Regions from separate parts of the Pseudomonas sp. TE4620 genome, predicted to be linked through region 2. Evidence: riboswitches for the same ligand, from Rfam matches in the RefSeq annotation. Region 2 holds a riboswitch; each other region holds the start of a gene.
What was found. Region 2 has a riboswitch for cobalamin ahead of ACZ9A3_RS11260 (CbtB domain-containing protein). Riboswitches for the same ligand answer to the same signal wherever they lie in the genome.
Positions count from the first base shown of each region.

Region 1: another riboswitch for cobalamin. It lies ahead of ACZ9A3_RS05600 ((2Fe-2S) ferredoxin domain-containing protein); the one in region 2 lies ahead of ACZ9A3_RS11260 (CbtB domain-containing protein).
Region 3: another riboswitch for cobalamin. It lies ahead of cobO (cob(I)yrinic acid a,c-diamide adenosyltransferase); the one in region 2 lies ahead of ACZ9A3_RS11260 (CbtB domain-containing protein).
Region 4: another riboswitch for cobalamin. It lies ahead of ACZ9A3_RS07470 (TonB-dependent receptor); the one in region 2 lies ahead of ACZ9A3_RS11260 (CbtB domain-containing protein).

Region 1 covers NZ_JBWBQO010000001.1:1,179,604-1,184,532, reverse strand. Annotated here, with positions in the region: gene ACZ9A3_RS05605 (sigma-54-dependent Fis family transcriptional regulator) at 1-870, shown strand, start outside; cobalamin riboswitch at 876-1,079, shown strand; gene ACZ9A3_RS05600 ((2Fe-2S) ferredoxin domain-containing protein) at 1,186-1,572, shown strand; gene ACZ9A3_RS05595 (ABC transporter substrate-binding protein) at 1,569-2,501, shown strand; gene ctlX (citrulline utilization hydrolase CtlX) at 2,635-3,552, shown strand; gene ACZ9A3_RS05585 (ornithine cyclodeaminase) at 3,573-4,619, shown strand; gene ACZ9A3_RS05580 (ABC transporter substrate-binding protein) at 4,868-4,929, shown strand, end outside.
Region 2 covers NZ_JBWBQO010000001.1:2,382,305-2,387,233, reverse strand. Annotated here, with positions in the region: gene cobM (precorrin-4 C(11)-methyltransferase) at 1-455, opposite strand, end outside; gene ACZ9A3_RS11270 (cobalamin biosynthesis protein) at 486-884, opposite strand; gene ACZ9A3_RS11265 (CbtA family protein) at 887-1,579, opposite strand; gene ACZ9A3_RS11260 (CbtB domain-containing protein) at 1,591-1,776, opposite strand; cobalamin riboswitch at 1,875-2,101, opposite strand; cobalamin riboswitch at 2,161-2,359, shown strand; gene cobW (cobalamin biosynthesis protein CobW) at 2,456-3,523, shown strand; gene cobN (cobaltochelatase subunit CobN) at 3,527-4,929, shown strand, end outside.
Region 3 covers NZ_JBWBQO010000001.1:3,703,116-3,708,044, forward strand. Annotated here, with positions in the region: gene cbiB (adenosylcobinamide-phosphate synthase CbiB) at 1-586, opposite strand, end outside; gene bluB (5,6-dimethylbenzimidazole synthase) at 586-1,239, opposite strand; gene ACZ9A3_RS17130 (cobyrinate a,c-diamide synthase) at 1,230-2,525, opposite strand; gene cobO (cob(I)yrinic acid a,c-diamide adenosyltransferase) at 2,522-3,133, opposite strand; cobalamin riboswitch at 3,296-3,519, opposite strand; gene ACZ9A3_RS17140 (hypothetical protein) at 3,667-4,245, shown strand; gene ACZ9A3_RS17145 (PQQ-dependent sugar dehydrogenase) at 4,314-4,929, shown strand, end outside.
Region 4 covers NZ_JBWBQO010000001.1:1,567,694-1,572,622, reverse strand. Annotated here, with positions in the region: gene lpxO (lipid A hydroxylase LpxO) at 1-876, shown strand, start outside; gene ACZ9A3_RS07480 (carboxymuconolactone decarboxylase family protein) at 1,042-1,386, shown strand; gene ACZ9A3_RS07475 (GNAT family N-acetyltransferase) at 1,479-2,036, shown strand; cobalamin riboswitch at 2,113-2,318, shown strand; gene ACZ9A3_RS07470 (TonB-dependent receptor) at 2,428-4,569, shown strand; gene ACZ9A3_RS07465 (LysR substrate-binding domain-containing protein) at 4,630-4,929, opposite strand, start outside.

The DNA of each region.
Region 1 (4,929 bases), 1.2 Mb from region 2:
GACATCCCGCTGTTGATCGAGGGCGAAACCGGCGCCGGCAAGGAGGTCTTTGTCACCGCCCTGCACCGCGCCAGTAGCCGCGCCACGCAGCCATTGATTGCGGTGAACTGCGCGGCGATTCCGGCCGAGCTGGTCGAGTCGGAGCTGTTCGGCTACGAGAAAGGCGCGTTCACCGGCGCCCACCACAAGGGCAACATCGGACTGATCCGCAAGGCCGACCATGGCATTTTGTTTCTCGACGAAATCGGCGACATGCCGCTGCCCACCCAGGCACGCCTGCTGCGCTTTCTGCAAACCCGCAGCATCCAGCCACTGGGCAGCGGCGAACCGACGCCGGTGGATATCCGCGTGGTCTCGGCGACCAACCACAACCTCGCCGAACAGGTGCGCCTGGGTCATTTTCGCCAGGACCTGTACTACCGCATCGCCGGCCTGAGCCTGATGCTGCCACCGCTGCGCGAACGCAGCGACCGCCTGGCCCTGATCGAACAGCTCCACCAGCAGTACCGCGAACCGGGGGCACCGACGCAATTGCCCGGCAAAGTGCTGGAACTGCTGCTTCAGCATCCCTGGCCGGGCAACCTGCGACAACTGGCCAGCGTGCTGCAGGTGGCCCTGGCGTTGGCCGGCGAACGGCCGATTGCCGTGGAGCACCTGCCCGACAGTTTCTTTGCCGACCTGCCTGAGACCAAGCCCGCCGCGCCAGTGCTGGCCACGCCGGCAAACACTGACGATCTCGGCCAGCGCCTGCGTGCCCTCAATGGCAATATCTCGGCCCTGGCCCGGGCCCTCGGCATCAGCCGCACCACCCTGTACAAGCGCCTGCACACCCAGGGCCATGCCGGCGCAGTTGACGAACGCCTGGGCTGATGGTCAGATGCCTGCCAGTTTCAGGTGCCTGCCGCCGCCGTGCGTCAGGTGAAACGGGAAGCCGGTGCGTCGTTATCGACCAGTCCGGCGCTGCCCCCGCAACGGTAAGCGAGTGAAGCATTCAACACGCCACTGTGCCCACAGGCACGGGAAGGCGAATGACTTTACGCCTCGCAAGCCCGGAGACCGGCCTGAAGCCCCACGACTGCATGCAGTCACTTAGGCAAACCTGCGGAGGGCGGGCACGAGCCGGCTGCCTGGCGCGTGTTGGCCGGGGCCCTCCTGTGCGCTTCGCGAATATTTTTCGAGAAGTCCATGACAGCAACAACCCCCAAACGTCGCCGCGGCCGCCTCGCCGAAGAGCAAATCCAGAGCAAGCCGGAGTGGTCGCAGATCCCCGAGCATACCCGCCATGTGATGCTCTGCACCGGCCCGCGCTGCGTACAACGCGGTGCCCTGCCACTGTGGAAAGTCCTGCGCCGCGAGCTGCTGGTGGCCAACCGCATCGAAACCACTGACGGCGTGCTGCTGACCCGCAGCCATTGCCAGTTCCCGTGCAACCTCGGCCCGGTGCTGACGGTATATCCGGACCGCTGCTGGTACCGGGTAGCCAACGCCGAAGACGCTCAGCGCCTGGTGCGTGTGCACCTGATCGACGGCCAACCGGTGCCCGAGTTGCTGCTCAACGGCCAGGGCTCATGAGGGGGTTGGGCGCCAGCGTGCTGGCCCTGTTGAGCAGCAGCGCCATGGCCCTGGACTATCAGAACTGCGGACACACCTGGCAACTGCCACAGGAGCGCCCGCAACGCATCCTGGCCCTCAACCAGCACGCCGCCGACCTGCTGCTGGCCCTGGACGCCGGCCCGGCGCTGGCCGCCGTCAGCTATATAGATGATGACGCCCAGGCGCTGACCAGCGGACGCTATCGCGGCGTCCCCCTGCTGTCGCGTCGCTACCCGGCAACCGAAGTGGTCTATGCCCAAGGTTACGACCTGCTGGTCGGCGGCTTTGCCAGCGCCTTTCGTGACCGCGACGGGGTCGCCCCGCGCACCACCCTGCAGGCCAACGGCATCGCCAGCTACCTTCTGGAAAACGCCTGCGCGCCAGCGCCGGAAAACGGCTTTGCCGCCATTGAACAAGACCTGCGCAGCCTCGGCCACCTGTTGCAGCGCGAGGCCCGGGCCAGCCAGTTGATCACCCGCCAGCGCCAGGACCTGGCCGCCGCCAAAACCATCGCCGGGCACAGCCCGCCGCTGTCGGTGTTCTACCTCGACAGCGAGGTCAACGGCCTGCAAAGCGAAGGCAAGCGCGGTTTCATCACCCAGTTGATCGACGCAGCAGGCGGGCGCAACCTGTACGCCGAGGTGGAGCTGAACCGGGTTACGGTGGATGCCGAGCGCCTGCTGCGCGCCGATCCTGACGTGATCATCCTTGCCGATGCGGTGTGGTCGCCGGCCGCCGGCAAGCGCGCCTACCTGCATAAACACCCGGCGCTTTCGCACCTGCGCGCGGTACGCGACGACCGCCTGATCGACCTGCCCTTCAGCCATATCGTGCCCGGCGAACACAGCGCCCGTACCGCCCTGACCCTGGCGCGCCAACTGCGCGCCTTGAAGCAACAGCGGCCTTGACCCGTCGCAGCAGAATCCGCTGCCAAACCCACTATTTCAGCTTTACCGGCTGAGCACCCAATGCGCTTCAGCCGGGATTTATCCTTGATCACGTCGACAATAAGCACACAGCCAACCCCGGATGCGTGCCTCGATGCAAACAACAAATACAGTCTTGATGATCCGCCCGGCGCGGTTCGCCTTCAACCCGGACACCGCCCTCAACAACCGTTTCCAGCAAGCCCTGCTCGACCCGCAGCAGGCACAGCAGAAAGCGCTGGAAGAGTTCGATGGCTACGTCGATACCCTGCGCCAGCACGGTGTCGAAGTGCTGGTGGTGCAGGACACCCCGGCGCCGCACACCCCTGATTCGATCTTCCCCAACAACTGGTGGAGCAGCCACGCCGACGGCAGCCTGGTGCTCTACCCGATGGAGGGCCAGAACCGCCGCCTGGAGCGCAGCAAGGGCGTGCTCAAGGTGCTTGAAGAGCGCTTCGCCGTCCGTCAGACCATCGATCTGAGCCCCTTGGAACAGCAGAGTATGTATCTGGAAGGGACCGGCAGCATGGTCCTCGATCGCGAACACCGGATCAGCTACGCCTGCCACTCCGGGCGCACCCACACCCAGGCCCTGCGCCTGTTCGCCGAACAGCTCGATTATCGCCTGTGCCTGTTCCACGCCGTCGACCGCCACCAGGCACCGATCTATCACAGCAACGTGATGATGAGCGTCGGCCGCGGGCTCTCGGTGGTCTGCCTGCAGGCGCTGCCCGAGGCCGATGAGCGTCGCGCCCTGGAGCATTCGCTGCGCGACACCGGCAAGGACATCCTGGCCCTGGACTTCGACCAGCTCGAAGGTTTTGCCGGCAACATGCTCGAAGTCCACGACAAGCAAGGCCAGCCACTGCTGGTGATGTCGCGCAGCGCCTGGCGCTCGCTCACCCCAGAACAACGCCGGCAGGTCGAGCAGCACAGCCACCCGGTGGTGGTGAACATCGACCATATCGAGCGCATCGGCGGCGGCAGCGCGCGCTGCATGCTCGCCGAAGTGCACCTGCCTGTCCGTCACTGATTACAACAAAGGAGTTCACCATGACCCGCTATATCGACGTTACCGACCTCAGCCGCCTGGTGGCACGCAAAGGCCTGAGCACCTGCATCAGCGAGATGGCCGAGTACATCCGTGAGGACTACCTGCGCTGGCACGACTTCGAAAAATGCGCGCGCCTGGCCAACCACTCGGCCGACGGGGTGATCGAGCTGATGCCGGTGTCCGATGCCAACCTGTACGCCTTCAAGTACGTCAACGGCCACCCGAAAAACACCCAGCGCGGCATGCTCACAGTGATGGCCTTCGGCGCCCTGGGCGACGTTGATAGCGGCGCGCCGGTGCTGCTCAGCGAGATGACCCTGACCACCGCCATCCGCACCGCCGCCACCTCGGCCCTGGCCGCGCGCTACCTGGCGCGCAAAAACAGCCGCAGCATGGCGCTGATCGGCAACGGCTCACAGAGCGAGTTCCAGGCCCTGGCCTTCCATGCCCTGCTGGGCATCGACGACATCCGCCTGTATGACCTGGACCCTGCGGCCAGCGCCAAGCTGGTGGCCAACCTCGCCGCCTTCCCGGCCATCAAGGTCAGCGTTGCCGGCTCTGTCGCCGACGCGGTGCGCGGCGCCGATATTGTCACCACGGTGACTGCCGACAAGGCCTACGCCACCATCCTCACTCCGCAAATGATCGAACCTGGCATGCACCTGAATGCCGTCGGCGGCGACTGCCCGGGCAAGACCGAACTGCACCGCGAGATCGTCGAGCGCGCCCGGGTGATCGTCGAGTACGAACCGCAAAGCCGCATCGAAGGCGAAATCCAGCAAATGCCTGCCGACTCGCCCACCACCGAATTCTGGCAAGTGGTCAACGGCCAGGCCGCCGGGCGCGAAAACGCCGAGCAAGTGACCCTGTTCGATTCGGTCGGCTTTGCTCTAGAGGACTATTCGGCCCTGCGCTATGTGCTGGACGTCGCCAAGGCCCTGGACATCGGCAGCGAGATTGCCCTGGTGCCGGAGCTCAAGGACCCGAAAGACCTGTTCGCGCTGCTGCGCGCCCCGGTTGCAGACCTGCAGAAAAAACGCGCCTGAGGCCGACCGATTCTGCCGCGCCGCGGTGCGGCAGATCGGAAACCGCTGCACACGAAGCTCAAACAGGAGGTGCTCCAGCCGATTCGGCTGCCATTCACGCGTTAACAGCAAAATCCGGCAGCCGACGCCGGCGCAAACGACACAAAAAAAACGTCGTCATCGCGCATTCTGAGCCCGACCAGAGAGTCACTAAAAGACCAGAAGCGCACCACTGCCCTACATCAACTATAAAACTCAGGGATACTCATATGACTTCGCTGCGAAAGCTCCTCAGCGTGCTGCTCCTGCCACTGTGCGCAAGTGCGGTGCA
Region 2 (4,929 bases):
AGGTCGGCCAGTTGCTCGCCGGCCGGCATGGGTGATTTGTCGGCGTAGCGGGTGAGGATCACACTTTGGGCGATGTCCGGCAGGGTCAGCTCGCAGCCGAGCAGGGCGGCGCTGGCGGCCACGGCGGTGACGCCGGGGACGATCTCGTAGGGGATGCCCAGCTCGCGCAGGTAGCGGATCTGCTCGCCGATGGCGCCATACAGGCTGGGGTCGCCACTGTGCACCCGGGCGACGTCCTGGCCATTGTCGTGGGCGCTCTTGATGGCTTCGATAATCTGCGCCAGGTGCAGTTCGGCGCTGTTGATCAGGGTCTCGGCGCGGTGACCTTCCAGCACTGCGGCGGGCACCAGGGAGCCGGCGTAGATGATCACCGGGCAGCGCTGGATCAGGCGCTGGCCCTTGACGGTGATCAGCTGCGGATCGCCGGGGCCGGCGCCGATGAAATAGACGGTCATGGGGTGTCCTTGCGGGTAAAGGGCTGATTATCAGCGAAAACCGCTGGTGCAGGCCAATGCCAGGCTGGCGTCGGCCTGCAAGGTGCGAGTGACCAGCAGCCGGGCCGGGCCGCCGAGCTGCTCGGCCAGGGCCAGGGCGGCGCTCTCGGCCACGCCATAACAGCCGCTGTGCTGGAAGGCTACCGCAGAGCGATGGCTCAGCTGTGATTCGAAAGCGGCCAGCTGCGCCGCACTGTAGAACCGCAGCGGCACGCCCAGGCGCCGGGCCAGTTCATGCAGGCCGGGTTCGTCGTGCTTGAGGTCGATGCTGGCAAGGCCCATGACCGCGCCGGGCGGCAGGTCATGGGCGAGCAGGGTGCGGGTGAGCAGCTCGTTCAGGGCGTCGGCCGGGCAGCCGCAACGGCAACCCAGGCCGAGGTACAACTGCATCCTCAGGCCTGACTCGAACGGCGGTACAGCCAGGCGCTGATCAGCCCCAGGGCCAGCCAGAACGCGGCGTTGGTCAGCAGCGAGGCGACCTTGAACTCGGCTTCCAGGGCTTCTGGGGCGAGCATCTGGTGCACTTCCGGCTGTGGCGCGCCAATCACATGCGGCACTACCAGCAAGACTGCGCCGACTATCTTAAGCAGCCAGTTGTGGGCAAACACGATCAAGGCCAGGCCCACGGCGGTGGCGGCAGCGGTGCCAACCCACCAGGCCTGGCGCTGGGCCAGGTCGGCGGCTGCGGTGCCCGGCAGTTCCGGTGGCAGGCCCAGGGTCGGCGCCAGGCAGAACACGGCAAAGCCGCCCAGGCCCCAGAGCGCGCCGCTGATCACGGTTTTCGGTGCGCGCAGGGTGTAGAGCGCGGCGAGGATCAGGGCGAAACCAACCGCCACCACCAGATTGCCACCGGTGGTCGACAGCACACGCTGCCAGCCGTCTTGCGGCGACCAGGCTTCGCTGTCGTGATGATGCTCGGCGGTGCCGGCGGCATGTTCATGGGTCGCTTCGAGCGCAGGGGCGGCGCTTTCATAGGTTTCCGCCTGGAGAATCAGCGGCGCGACCCAGAAGCTTTGCAGCAGGGTCAGTAGCAGGGCGGCCAGCAGGCCGGTAAAGCCTGCGGTACTGGCAATACGCTTGATCATCGGGGCAGCACTCAGTGGCAAGGGAAGGCGGCGCTGTGGCGGGTATCGTGGGCAGCGTTGTGCACCGCTTCGATGTGCGAGAAACCGGCGAAGTACACCAGGCACAGGCCCAGCAGCGAGGCGCCGACAGCAACCAGCAGGCGCTGGCTGAGGCTTGACGGGGTAACGGCTTGGTTAATGGCGGTACTGGTACGCATGGCGCTTTCCTCTTGGTGTTGTCGGCAACAGGCAAGCGCAGCAAACCCCTGCGCGGCGTTCGCCCAGGGGTTGTAACAGCGCCCGCCCACCGCGGGTTTGTTCGGTCAAGCGTTGGGCCGGTCTCCGGGCTGGTGAGGGTTGGCCGCAGGCCACACCACAGGCGTCACCTTCCCATGCCAGACAGCGGGCACAGTGGCTCTGACGCTTTTCTCACTTACCGTTGCGGGGGCAGCACCGGACTTGCCATACACCCTATAAAGAGCGTACGACGCACCGGTTTCCCAGTTTCACCCTCAAGGGGCACCCAAACGAATGGCGTTAGCAAATCACGGGCGCGGGCAGGCGTCAATCGTGACAGCAGTTGACCGCTCACCGGGCACTGCGTAGCCTAGCCGCTTCGAGGTTCTTCGGCGCTGGCCGAAGCTAAGACGGGAACGCGGTTCAAGCCGCGGCTGCCCCCGCAACTGTAAGCATTGAAGGGTTCGACACAGCCACTGCAGCACGTGCGGGAAGGCGTCGTTCGACTGGCCACGGCGCCGGTGCAATGCAAGCCAGGAGACCTGCCTCGAACAGTTTCCGACATTCAACCGGGCGGGGTGATCCGGTGGCGAACAGGCCAGGTGCACAACACCTTTGGCGCTCGTCCCGCATGCCCGCCATCCTGCCAAGGGCATCGAAATGAAAACACTGGCCAAACTCCCCGTCACCATCGTTACCGGCTTCCTCGGCTCGGGCAAGACCACGCTGCTGCGGCACATGCTCGACAACGCCCAGGGGCGGCGCATCGCGGTGATCGTCAACGAGTTTGGCGAGCTGGGCATCGACGGCGAAATCCTCAAGCAATGCAGCATCGGCTGCACTGAAGAAGAGGCCAGCGGCCGCGTCTATGAGCTGGCCAACGGCTGCCTGTGCTGCACCGTGCAGGAAGAGTTCTTCCCGGTGATGCGCGAGCTGGTGGCGCGTCGCGGCGACCTCGACCACATCCTCATCGAAACCAGCGGCCTGGCCCTGCCCAAGCCCCTGGTACAAGCCTTTCAGTGGCCAGAAATCCGTAACGCCTGCACCGTTGATGCAGTGATCACCGTGGTCGACAGCCCGGCTGTTGCCGCCGGCACCTTTGCCGCCTACCCGGAGCAGGTCGATGCGCAGCGCAAGCTCGACCCCAACCTTGACCACGAATCGCCACTGCACGAGCTGTTCGCCGACCAGCTGGCCAGCGCCGACCTGGTGGTGCTGAACAAGGCCGACCTGATCGCCGCCGACGATCTGGCCAAGGTTCGCGCCGAAGTCGAAGAAGAGCTGCCGCCGGCGGTCAAGGTGATCGAAGCCAGCAGCGGCCGCCTGCCGCTGGAAGTGTTGCTGGGCCTGGGTGCCGAATCCGAGGCGCACATCGATGGCCGCCGCACCCACCACGACTCGCACCACGACGGTGACGATCACGACGACCATGACCACGACGCCTTCGACTCGATCTCCATCGAGCTGCCGCAAGCCGACGAAAGCCTGCTGCTCGACGCCCTGACCCAACTGGTGGTGCAACATGGCATCCTGCGGGTCAAAGGTTTTGCGGCGATCCCGGGCAAGCCGATGCGCCTGCTGATCCAGGGCGTAGGCACCCGTTTCGACAAGCACTTCGACCGCGCCTGGCGCAGCGAAGAGCCGCGCACCACGCGCCTGGTGCTGATCGGCCAGGAGCTGGATGCGCCGCAGCTGCAAGCGAGCCTGCGCGCCGCCCTGGGCGCTTGACCCATGCACCTGCTGCGGACCCAGCCCGGTGGTTTTGTACCGGACGACAGCATTGCCGACCTCGGCCAGACCCCGGCCGAGCTGGTAATCCTCTGCAGCGGTGACTCGCACCTGGCGCTGCTGGCCGAAACCGCCCAGCAGCTGCCCGAGGATTTCCCCAGCCTGCGTCTGGCCAACCCCATGCAGGTACAGAATCATGCCTCGGTCGACCTGTATGTCGACCAGGTGCTGCGCCATGCCAAGGTCATCCTGGTGTCGCTGCACGGCGGCGTCGGTTACTGGCGCTATGGCGTGGAGCAACTGCTGGAACTGGCCGCCCGCGGCGTGCAGCTGATCCTGGTGCCCGGCGACGACCGCCCTGACCCGGAGCTGACCCGCCTGAGCACGGTGCCGGCCGAGCAGGCCGAACGGCTCTGGCACTTTTTGCGCCAGGGCGGCAAGGCCAATGCCCTGAACCTGTTCAACTGCCTGGCCAGCCAGTACCTGCAGCGCGACTACCCGTGGAGCGCGCCGCAGCAATTGCCGCGCACCGCGGTGTACCACCCGCGCAAGGCCGCTGCGGCGCTGCAGGACTGGTTCGGCGAGTGGCAGGTCGAGCAGCCGGTGGTGCCGATCCTGTTCTACCGCTCGCACCTGCAGGCGGCCAACACGGCCTTTATCGACACCTTTTGCGAGCGTTTGCAACTGGCCGGGCTCAACCCCTTGCCGATTGCCGTGGCCAGCCTCAAGGAGGCCGGTTGCCTGCAGCAGGTCGAAGACTGGCTGGACCAGGTCGACGCTGCGCTGATCATCAACACCACAGGCTTTGCCCAGTCCAGCCCCGAGCAGCCGCACCTGCGCCCGTTTCGCCGCGACATCCCGGTGTTACAAGCGATCTGCGCCCAGGACAACGAACCGGCCTGGCAGGCCAGCGAGCAGGGCCTGGGTGCCCGTGACCTGGCCATGCACATCGCCTTGCCGGAGCTGGACGGGCGCATCATCACCCGCCCGGTCAGCTTCAAGGACCTGGCCTGGCGCAGCGAGCGCAGCCAGTCCGATGTGGTCTGCTACCGCGCCCAGCCCGAACGCATGGACTTTGTCGCCGAGCTGGCGCGGCGCTGGTGTGCGCTGGCGCAGATACCCAACGGGCAGAAGCGCGTGGCGCTGATCCTCGCCAACTACCCGACCCGCGATGGTCGCATCGGCAATGGCGTGGGCCTCGATACGCCGGCAGCGGCGCTGAACATCCTGCGCACCCTGCAGGCCCAGGGCTATCCGCTGGCGCCCTTGCCCGACAGCGGCACGGCGCTGATCCAGGCTTTGCTCGGTGGCGTCAGCAACGACCTGGACAGCCTCGACCTGCGCCCGTGCATGCAGAGCATGGCCCTGGAGGACTACCTGGCGGCCTTTGCTACCTTGCCCGAGGC
Region 3 (4,929 bases), 1.3 Mb from region 2:
CATCGTCGATCTTCGCCGCAGCCCAGCCAAAACGCTCGAAGCGTTCATTACGATAGCCCCACATGGCGTCGAGGGTGTTGCTCAGGCGATAGAGCACCACCCCCGGTACGCCGGCAACGACAAACCAGAACAGCGCGGCGAACACCGCATCGCTGCCGTTCTCCAGCACCGACTCGGTGGCGGCGCGGGCCACGGCGGTTTCGTCCAGCTCGCGGGTTTCGCGGCTGACCAGATAACCGACGCGCTGGCGGGCTTTTTCCAGGTCGCCCTGGCGCAGGGCTTCGGCCACCGGCGTTACGTGCTCGCCAAGGCTGCGCAGGCCGAGGGCGCAGTACAGCGCCAAAACTTCAATCAGCCAGCCAATGTACGGCAGCCAGGACAACAGCATGGCGATGAAGGTCAGCGGCACCACCGCCAGGAACCAGGCGCTGACGCCGTGGCTGCGCCAGCCACGGCCGCCGGCATTCAAGCGCTGTTCCAGGCGCCCGGCCAGGCGCCCGAAGGCTACCAGCGGATGCCGGCGCTTGGGCTCACCCAGCAGCGCATCCAGCGCCACCCCGGCCACTGTCAGCAACGCCACGCTCATCAAGACTCCCCCCACTGGTTTTCAAACAGCATGTCGTGCAGCGGCCGCGCTGTGGTCCAGCCTTCAAGCACCAGCATCGGCGCCGGGTAAAATTCGTGAACCGGACCCAGGCAGAGGATTGCCAACGGCTTGGCACCGGCCGGCATGCCGAGCAGCTCGGCCAGGGCCCGGGGCTCGAACAGCGACACCCAGCCCATGCCCAGACCTTCGGCGCGGGCCGCCAGCCACAAGTTCTGGATCGCACAGGACAACGACGCCAGGTCCATCTCCGGCAAGGTCCGGCGGCCGAAAATGTGCGCTTCGCGCCCATCCATCAGCGCCGCCACCAGCAGCTCGGCGCAGTCGTTGATGCCTTCGACCTTGAGTTTCATGAAGTCATCGGAGCGCTCACCGAGCGCCTGCGCTGTACGCAGGCGCTCCTCTTCCACCAGGGCCTGGATCCGCTGGCGCAGTTCGCGCTGGGTGATACGGATGAAACGCCAGGGCTGCATCAGCCCGACGCTGGGCGCCTGGTGCGCGGCCTCAAGCAGGCGCGCGAGCAACTCGGGGGCGACTTCGCCGCCACTGAAGTGACGCATGTCGCGACGCTCGCCGATGGCGCGGTAGACCGCCGCACGTTCGGCCTCGGTAAAAGCATGTTCAGTCATGGACACAGCAGCGCCGCCGACGCCTGGGGGTTGGAAGCAAAATAGAAATGCACGTAGGAGGCGGTCAAGCGCCCCTGGCGGTACACCGCCTCGGCACCACGACCACCGTTGGGGCTCTGGCCGCGGGCAACCGGCTCAAGCTCGGTATGGGTCAGCGAATGATGATAGGTGTGCCCGCGCAAGGTGCCTTCAGGCAGCTCTACGGCCTGCAGGGCCAAGGCGGCCAGGCGCTTTTGCATCACTGCCTCGCCTGCCAGCAGGCCGAGCAGTTCGGCACGCTCGCCGGCAACATCGGTGAGCGCATCGAGCAGGTAGAGCATGCCGCCGCATTCGGCGAGCAAAGGCTTGCCGGCGTGGTGATGGGCGCGGATAGCCTCGAGCATCGGTGTGTTGGCCGCCAGCGCCTGGTGATGCAATTCGGGGTAACCGCCAGGCAGATACAAGCTGTCGGCTGGCGGCAAGCTTGTGTCATGCAGCGGCGAGAAAAACGCCAGCTGCGCGCCCATGGCCCGCAGCAGGTCGAGGTTGGCGCCATAGGTAAAGGCAAAGGCTTCGTCGCGGGCAACCGCAATGCGCACGCCTTGCAGCAACGGCTCGATGGCAAACTCGGTCGGCGCGGCAAAGCGCACCGCTGGCGGCAACGCCGCATCGCAACTGGCGCCCAGGGCCGCTGCGGCAGCATCCAGCCGCGCATCAAGGTCGTTCAGTTCACTGGCTTGCACCAGCCCCAGGTGACGGCTCGGCAATTCGATGCCGGTTTCTCGCGACAGCCCACCGTACCAGCGCAGCCCCTCGGTCAGGCTGCCTTCAAGCAACTGGGCATGGCGCAGGGTACCGACACGGTTGGCCAACACCCCGGCAAACGGCAGGTCCGGCTGATAGCGCGCCAGGCCCAGGGCCAGGGCGCCGAAGGTCTGGGCCATGGCGGTACCATCGATCACCGCCAGCACCGGCACGCCAAAATGCCGGGCCAGGTCGGCGCTCGATGGCGTGCCGTCGAACAGGCCCATGACCCCTTCGATGAGGATCAGGTCGGCCTCGCCCGCCGCCTCCCACAATAGCCGGCGGCTTTCCTGCTCGCCGACCATCCACAGGTCGAGCTGATACACCGGCGCACCACTGGCGCGCTCGAGGATCATCGGGTCAAGAAAGTCCGGGCCGCACTTGAATACGCGAACCTTGCGCCCCTGGTTGCGATGCAGGCGCGCCAGTGCGGCGGTCACCGTGGTCTTGCCCTGGCCGGAGGCCGGTGCGGCGATCAATACCGCCGGGCAATGGCGCGCATCACTCATAGTTCGACGCCCTTCTGGGCACGGATGCCGGCCTGGAAGGCGTGCTTGATCATGCCCATTTCGGTGACGGTGTCGGCCAGTTCGATCATTTCGTCTTTGGCCGCGCGACCGGTGACGATCACGTGCTGCATCGGCGGGCGAGCATGCAGGTCGCTGAGCACCTGGTCGAGGTCGAGGTAGCCGTGCTTGAGGGCGATGTTCAGTTCATCAAGCACCACGAAGGCGATCGACGGGTCCTGGAGCATCTGCCGCGACACTGCCCAGGCAGCTTCGGCGGCGGCGATGTCGCGCTGGCGGTCCTGGGTTTCCCAGGTAAAGCCCTCGCCCATCACGTGGTAGCGCACCTGCTCGGGAAAGCGCCGGAAGAACAGCTCTTCGCCAGTGCTGTTGCGGCCCTTGATGAACTGCACCACGCCGCACTGCATGCCGTGGCCCATGGCCCGGGCGAGCATGCCGAAGGCCGAACTGCTCTTGCCCTTGCCGTTGCCGGTAAGTACCAGCAGCAAGCCGCATTCGTTGGGCGAGTTGGCGATGCGCTCGTCGATCACGGCCTTTTTGCGCTGCATGCGCGCCAGGTGGCGTTCGTCGCGCTCGGTGGATTCAGTCATGAGGTTCTCCGCAAACCACTGTCGGCCGATCTCACCGAACGCAGCAGCCGACGGCTGCTCAGCGTATCGAAGGAACGGGCGTGACAGATGAATGGATATGGCAGACGGAAAACGCGCAGGGCTGCGGCACAGGCCGGAGGAACCGCGCATCACCCTCCGTGATGCCGTTGGCTGTTACAGGCCGGTCTCCGGGCTTGTGAGCGGGGCCATCGACACCCGGGGCTGCGCGCCTTCCCGGGCATGAATGCCCAGTGGCCCTGCACAGCCTTGACTCACCTACCGTTGCGGGGGCAGCGCCGGATTCGCGCGTTTTACGCGCCCACCGGCTTCCCTGTTTCACCCTGCCAGGCCATCGCCTGCAGAGCACCTGAAACAAGTCGCGAAGGTTAGAGGGTTGCACCCGGAGCGTCAATGAAAGGCGCTGCACTGGCCTGGATCAATGGCGCCTTTGTCATCTTGTGCAACACTGACTTCAGTGATATCAAATAGCCATACCTCGGCTGTACTCGATCACAACTATAAGGGAGAGCAGCATGCAAGGCCTGATCATCAATAATGCGCGCCTGGAGTTCCTGCGCCCGGCCCTGGAACGCTGGGTCGATTGCATCGACCGCTTCAACCAGACCCTCGGTGACGGTGAGGCGCCCTATTGGCACGGCGCCCAGGCCAACCTCGGGCTGCTCTCGGCCGCCGCCTGGCAGGCCGAGCTGGTGACCCTGCAGCAGCACCAGAGCAAGAAGCAGCGCGATGACGGCGATCGCGAAGGCCGCTGCGACCTGTACATCGCCAACCGCGAAGAGGCCGCCTACCTGCAGGCCAGCCAGCGCTGGCCACGCATCGCCAAGCTCGACCTGAATAACGCCCTGGGCGAAACTGTCCAGGCTGCTCGGCAAATTGCCGCGCCCAGCCAGCTTAAAGTCGCTGCGCTGTTCGCCAGCCCCTGGAAAGCCGGCCAGCACGCCAGCCCCGAAGAGCTGCAGGACCTGGTCGACGACCTGCAAAAGCATAACGCCTGCGCCATCGCCTGGTACTTTCCCTACGCCTACCGCAAGCTGCACAACGAAGCCGGCCAGTATCACCCCGGCATCGCCCTGTTGCTCAAGCAGGCCTGACCCGGGGAACCTCCCACCCCTGGCGTGCCTCTACTGGCAATAGCGGCCATCATTGCGAGGGAAACGACATGGGTATCAAGCCGATTGCACTGCTGCTGGCAGTGACTGCGGGGTTAAGCGGCTGCGGCGAGAACGCCCGCCTTGAGGTCAGCGACGGGGTCGGCCCGTCGCCGCAATTGCCCGAACCGAACAAGACCCTGATCCCCACCGTCAACATCGCCCCCGCCATTGGCTGGCCCCAGGGCATGACGCCCAAGGCCGCGCCCGGCACCCAGGTGGCGGCCTTCGCCGCAGGCCTGGACCACCCGCGCTGGCTCTATGCCCTGCCCAACGGCGACATCCTGGTGGCCGAAACCAATGCCCCGCCCAAACCCGATGACGGCAAGGGTATTCGCGGTTGGGTGATGGGCAAGGTCATGGACCGCGCCGGCGCCGGCGTGCCCAGCGCCAACCGCATCAGCCTGCTGCGCGACAGCGACCACGACGGCGTGGCGGAAACCCGCACGACGTTTATCGAGAACCTCAATTCACCGTTCGGCATGGCCCTGGTCGGCAATGACTTCTACGTCGCCGACACCGATCGCCTGCTGCGCTTTCACTATGAACCCGGCGCGACTTCGATCAAGGGCCCGGGTACAGCCGTGGCCGAACTACCGGGCGGCACGCTGAACCATCACTGGACCA
Region 4 (4,929 bases), 810 kb from region 2:
TTTGTTTTCTCGATTGCCTACGTTCATTTCAGAGGCAAAGTCAGGCACAAGATCACCCGCCAGCTGGGTGATCACTCAAGCTTCCTGGCCCCGGTCAACGTCTTTCTGTACCTGTTCTCCAAGCTGCCGGCCAAACCGTACCTGCCGGTCGAGTCGTTCCCCGAGCTCAAGCCGTTGCAGGACAACTGGCAAGAAATTCGCGCCGAAGCCCAGCAACTGCTGCACGTCGGCGAAATCAAGAGTTCGCAGAACTATGACGACGTCGGCTTCAACTCGTTCTTCAAGAGCGGCTGGAAGCGCTTCTACCTGAAGTGGTACGGCGAGAGCCACCCTTCGGCAATGAAGCTGTGCCCGCGCACCACCGAGTTGCTGCAGGGCATCGGCACGGTCAAGGCGGCGATGTTCGCCACCCTGCCGCCGGGCTCCAAGCTGGTGCGCCACCGCGACCCCTATGCCGGCTCGTACCGCTATCACCTGGGCCTGGATACGCCCAATGACGACGGCTGCTACATCTGTGTCGATGGCCAGAACTACGCCTGGCGCGATGGTGAAGGGGTGATTTTCGACGAGACCTACATCCACTACGCCTCGAACCAGACCGAGCACAACCGCATCATCCTCTTCTGCGACGTCGAGCGCCCGCTCAAGTACCGCTGGGCCACGGCGTTCAACCGCTGGTTCAGCAAGAACGTGATGGCAGCCGCGGCGGCGCCGAACGATGCCGGCGACAAAACCGGCGGCATCAACCGCCTGTTCACCCGCATCTACAAGATCCGCGAACGCGGCAAGGCCCTGAAAAAACGCAACCGCACCCGCTACTACCTGGAAAAATGGGCAGTGGTGGCGGCGTTGGTGCTGGTGTTCATCTACATCTGATTCAGACCGCTGTCGCTGGCAAGCCAGCTCCTTGTAGGAGCGGGCTTGCCCCGCGATGCCCCCCTCCCAAAGTCCTGCCTTTTCCCGACCATCGACCAACGGCGCCCCGCCGGCAAAAAAACTAGCTTCACTGTTCTAGTTGCCAACCACACCAAGGTGAAGACAATGAGCATGATGGACTGGGATGCCTACCGTAAGCAGTTGATGGCCGGCATCGGCGATCTCAAGCAACTCTCTCCCGACACGGTCAACGGCTACATGACCGCCAGCGGCGCCGGGGCCAAGACCAACCACCTGGATGCCAAGACCCGCGAGCTGATCTCGCTGGCCGTGGCGGTCACCACCCGCTGCGACGGCTGCATCGCCGTGCATTCGGCCCAGGCGGTCAAGCACGGCGCGAGCCGCGAGGAAATCGCCGAAGCCCTGGGCGTGGCCGTGGCCATGAACGCCGGGGCGGCGCTGGTGTACTCGGCGCGGGCACTGGATGCCGTGGGCAAGGCCGGGCAGTAAGGCCGACCCTGAGTGCGCGGCCTGCGCCGCGCCTCACCCACTTCCTGGCGTTTTCGCATAAGCTAGCGGGCGAACCGTTTCCAGGACACCCCATGATCCACATCCGCCCCATGACCGCCGCTGACTTCGAGCTCTTCTGGCCGACCTTCCAGGCCATTGTCAGCGCCCGCGAAACCTACGCATTCGACCCGGCCATGAGCCAGGAGCAAGCCCGCCAGCTGTGGCTCGACGCACCGTTGCAGACCCTGGTGGCCGAAGAAGATGGCGTGCTGCTCGGTTCCTACTTTCTCAAGGCCAATGCCGCCGGCCCCGGCAACCATGTCAGCAATTGCGGCTACATGGTCTGCGACGCCGCCCGTGGCCGCGGCGTGGCGCGCTTGATGTGCGAACACTCGCAGCGCCTGGCGCGGCAACTGGGTTTCCTGGCCATGCAGTTCAACTCGGTGGTGTCCAGCAACGAGGTGGCGGTGGCCTTGTGGCAGAAGCTCGGCTTTGCCATCGTCGGGCGCTTGCCCAACGCCTACCGGCATGCGCGCCTGGGGCTGGTGGACAGCCTGGTGATGTACAAGTGGCTTGAGGAGCCGAAGCAGCCAATGCTGATCGGGCGCAAGAACATCGAGGCGGTGGTGTCGCGCAAGCGCGGGCGTTGAATCGATAGTGGCGATGCGCTGGCGAACTGATCTGCTCATTTGCCCAAGCCGTTGACTGCAAAGGTTTTCGGTGTTCAGATGCGCGCCAGTTTCAGGTGTCCTGCGCCGCCGTGCGCAGGGTGAAACGGGAAGCCGGTGCGTCATGTAAATGACTAGTCCGGCGCTGCCCCCGCAACGGTAAGCGAGCGAAGCCTTCGAAACACCACTGTGCCTTGGCATGGGAAGGTGAAGGCCTTCATGACCCTCGCAAGCCCGGAGACCGGCCTGAAGCTTCTGTTTGGCAACCCCGCGGTGGGCGGGCGCAGGCCGGTTGGCGTCCGCCTGCGCGTGCGCCATGCCTCCATGCGTTGTTCCCTCCGGGATTCATTCTTCCTGTTGACTGTGGAACGACATGTCCCGTACTTCCAAGCTTCACACCCTGGCGGCCAATGCCCTGGCCCCCTGCCTGGCCTTCTCTGCGCCAGCTTTCGCCGATGACCCCAGCCCCTCTGCGCTGGCCCTGCCCTCGACGGCCATCACCAGCAGCAGCGACAACGAATCCGTCAGCCTGGCTACCCCGCTGCCCGCCGGCTCGCGCCTGAACCTCAGCGCCATGGACACCCCGGCCAGCACCAGCAGCCTGGGCAGCGAAGCCATCGACGGACGCAACAACCTCACCGTGCAGGATGCCGTGACCCGCTCGCCGGGCATCACCTCGGTGGCCACCCCGGGCAACGGCAACACGGCGCTGTCGGCCCGTGGCTTCAGTGGCCACGGTTCGGTGATGACCCTGTTCGACGGCGCGCGGATGTACACCGGCGCCGGCACCCAGAGCTTTCCGGTCGACCCGTGGATGATCGAGCGCATCGACGTGATCCGCGGCCCGGCCTCGGTGCTGTACGGCGAAGGCGCCACGGGTGCGGTGATCAACGTGATCCCGAAAAAACCCTTTGCCGGCGAGATCCGCAACCACCTGCGCCTGGGCTACGGCTCTTACGACCGCCAGCAACTGGGCCTGGACAGCGGCGGTTCGCTGAGCGAGCGGCTGAGCTACCGGGTGACCCTCAACCGCCAGCAAAGCAACGGCTGGATCGACCGTGGCGACTCGAAGAACCTGGCCATGAGCGCCGCCCTGCGCTTCGATGCCAGCGACGACCTGAGCTTCACCCTGGCCCACGAGCGCGGCGACGCCGAACCGATGAACTACTTCGGCACGCCGCTGATCGACGGCCACTACCGCGACAGCCTGAGCAAGAAGAACTACAACCTCAAGGATTCGGCCCAGCACTACCACGACGAGTGGACGCGCTTTAACACCGACTGGAGCATCAGCGACTCGATCAGCGCCAGCAACCAGCTCTACTACCTCAAAAGCCGCCGGCACTGGCGCAACGCCGAGGACTACAGCTGGAACAGCGGCGTTGGCCAGCTTGAGCGTGGCAGCTACCTGGAGATCAAGCACGACCAGGAACAGCTCGGCGATCGCCAGAGCTTCACCTTCGACCACTCGCTGTTTGGCCTGGCCAGCAAGACCGTGGTCGGCGCCGAGTACAACCGCATTCGTTTCGGCATCGACAGCAACTCGCCGTACAACGACATCGGCGGCGATTTCATCGACCCGTGGCAGCCGGCGCCGGGCTACTTCCACAGCGCCAGCCCGACCCGCGCGCAAACCGACAGCACCACCCGCACCTTCGCCCTGTTCGCCGAGAACCGCACCCAGTTGTCGGAGCGCTGGTCGCTGGTCACCGGCATTCGTCGCGACCAGAACCACATCGACCGCAACAACCTGGTCAACGACACCCGCAGCGACCGCAGCCTCAATGGCGGTAACTGGCGCGCCGGCCTGGTGTTCGCGGTGAATGAGCAACTGAGCCTGTACGGCCAGTACTCCACCAGCGAGGATGGCGTCAGCGACCTGGTGACCCTGAGCCCGACCCAGCAGCAGTTCGACCTGACCGAAGCCAAGCAGACCGAGTTCGGCCTCAAGCAGCTGTTCTGGGATGGCCGAGGCGAGTGGACCCTGGCGGCCTATCACATCGTCAAGAAGAAGCTGCTGGTCGACAACCCCGACACCCACCAGAAAGAACAGGCCGGCCAGCAGACCTCCGATGGCCTGGAAGCGACCCTGGAACTGGCCCTGGCCAACCAGTGGCATGTTTCGGCCAACGCCTCGGTGGTACGCGCCAAATACGACGACTTCGACCAGGTAGTGAACGGCCAGAGCGTTTCCCGCGCCGGCAACCGCCCAAGCAACGTGCCACGGCGCACCGCCAACCTGTGGGTCAGCAAGGGCTTTGGCGACGACGTCGATGCCGGCCTGGGCCTGCGTTATGTCGATGAGCGCTATGCCAACACCGCCAACTCCCAGAGCGTGCCGGGCTTTACCGTGGTCGATGCCAACCTGGGCTGGCAGGTGCTGCCGGATGTGCGCCTGGGCTTGCAGTTGAATAACCTGCTGGACCGGCGTTATGCGGCCACCGCGCATAGCGGCGAGCAGTGGTTGATGGGGCAGCCGCGGTCGTATTTTGCGACGCTGGATTACACGTTCTGAGGTGAGGCCATCGCGGGGCAAGCCCGCTCCTACACAGGCTGTGGGAGCGGGCTTGCACCGCTAATCCGGCAAGCTATAACGCTCGGCAAAGTACTGGCGGAAAAACTCCACCGCCACCCGCACCTTGGCCGAGCTGGCCAAGGGCGAGGTGTACACCGCCCAGATGTCCGCCGGCTGGTGATACTCCGCCAGCACCTGCACCAGGCGCCCGTCGGCCAGGCTGTCGTGCACATCCCACCACGAGCGCAGCAAAATCCCGCGGCCATCCAGGCACCACTGGTGCGCCACTTCGCCGTGGTTGCTTGACAGGCTGCCGGTCACCCGCACGCTCTCCTCGCCATTGGGCCCTTGCAGCTGCCA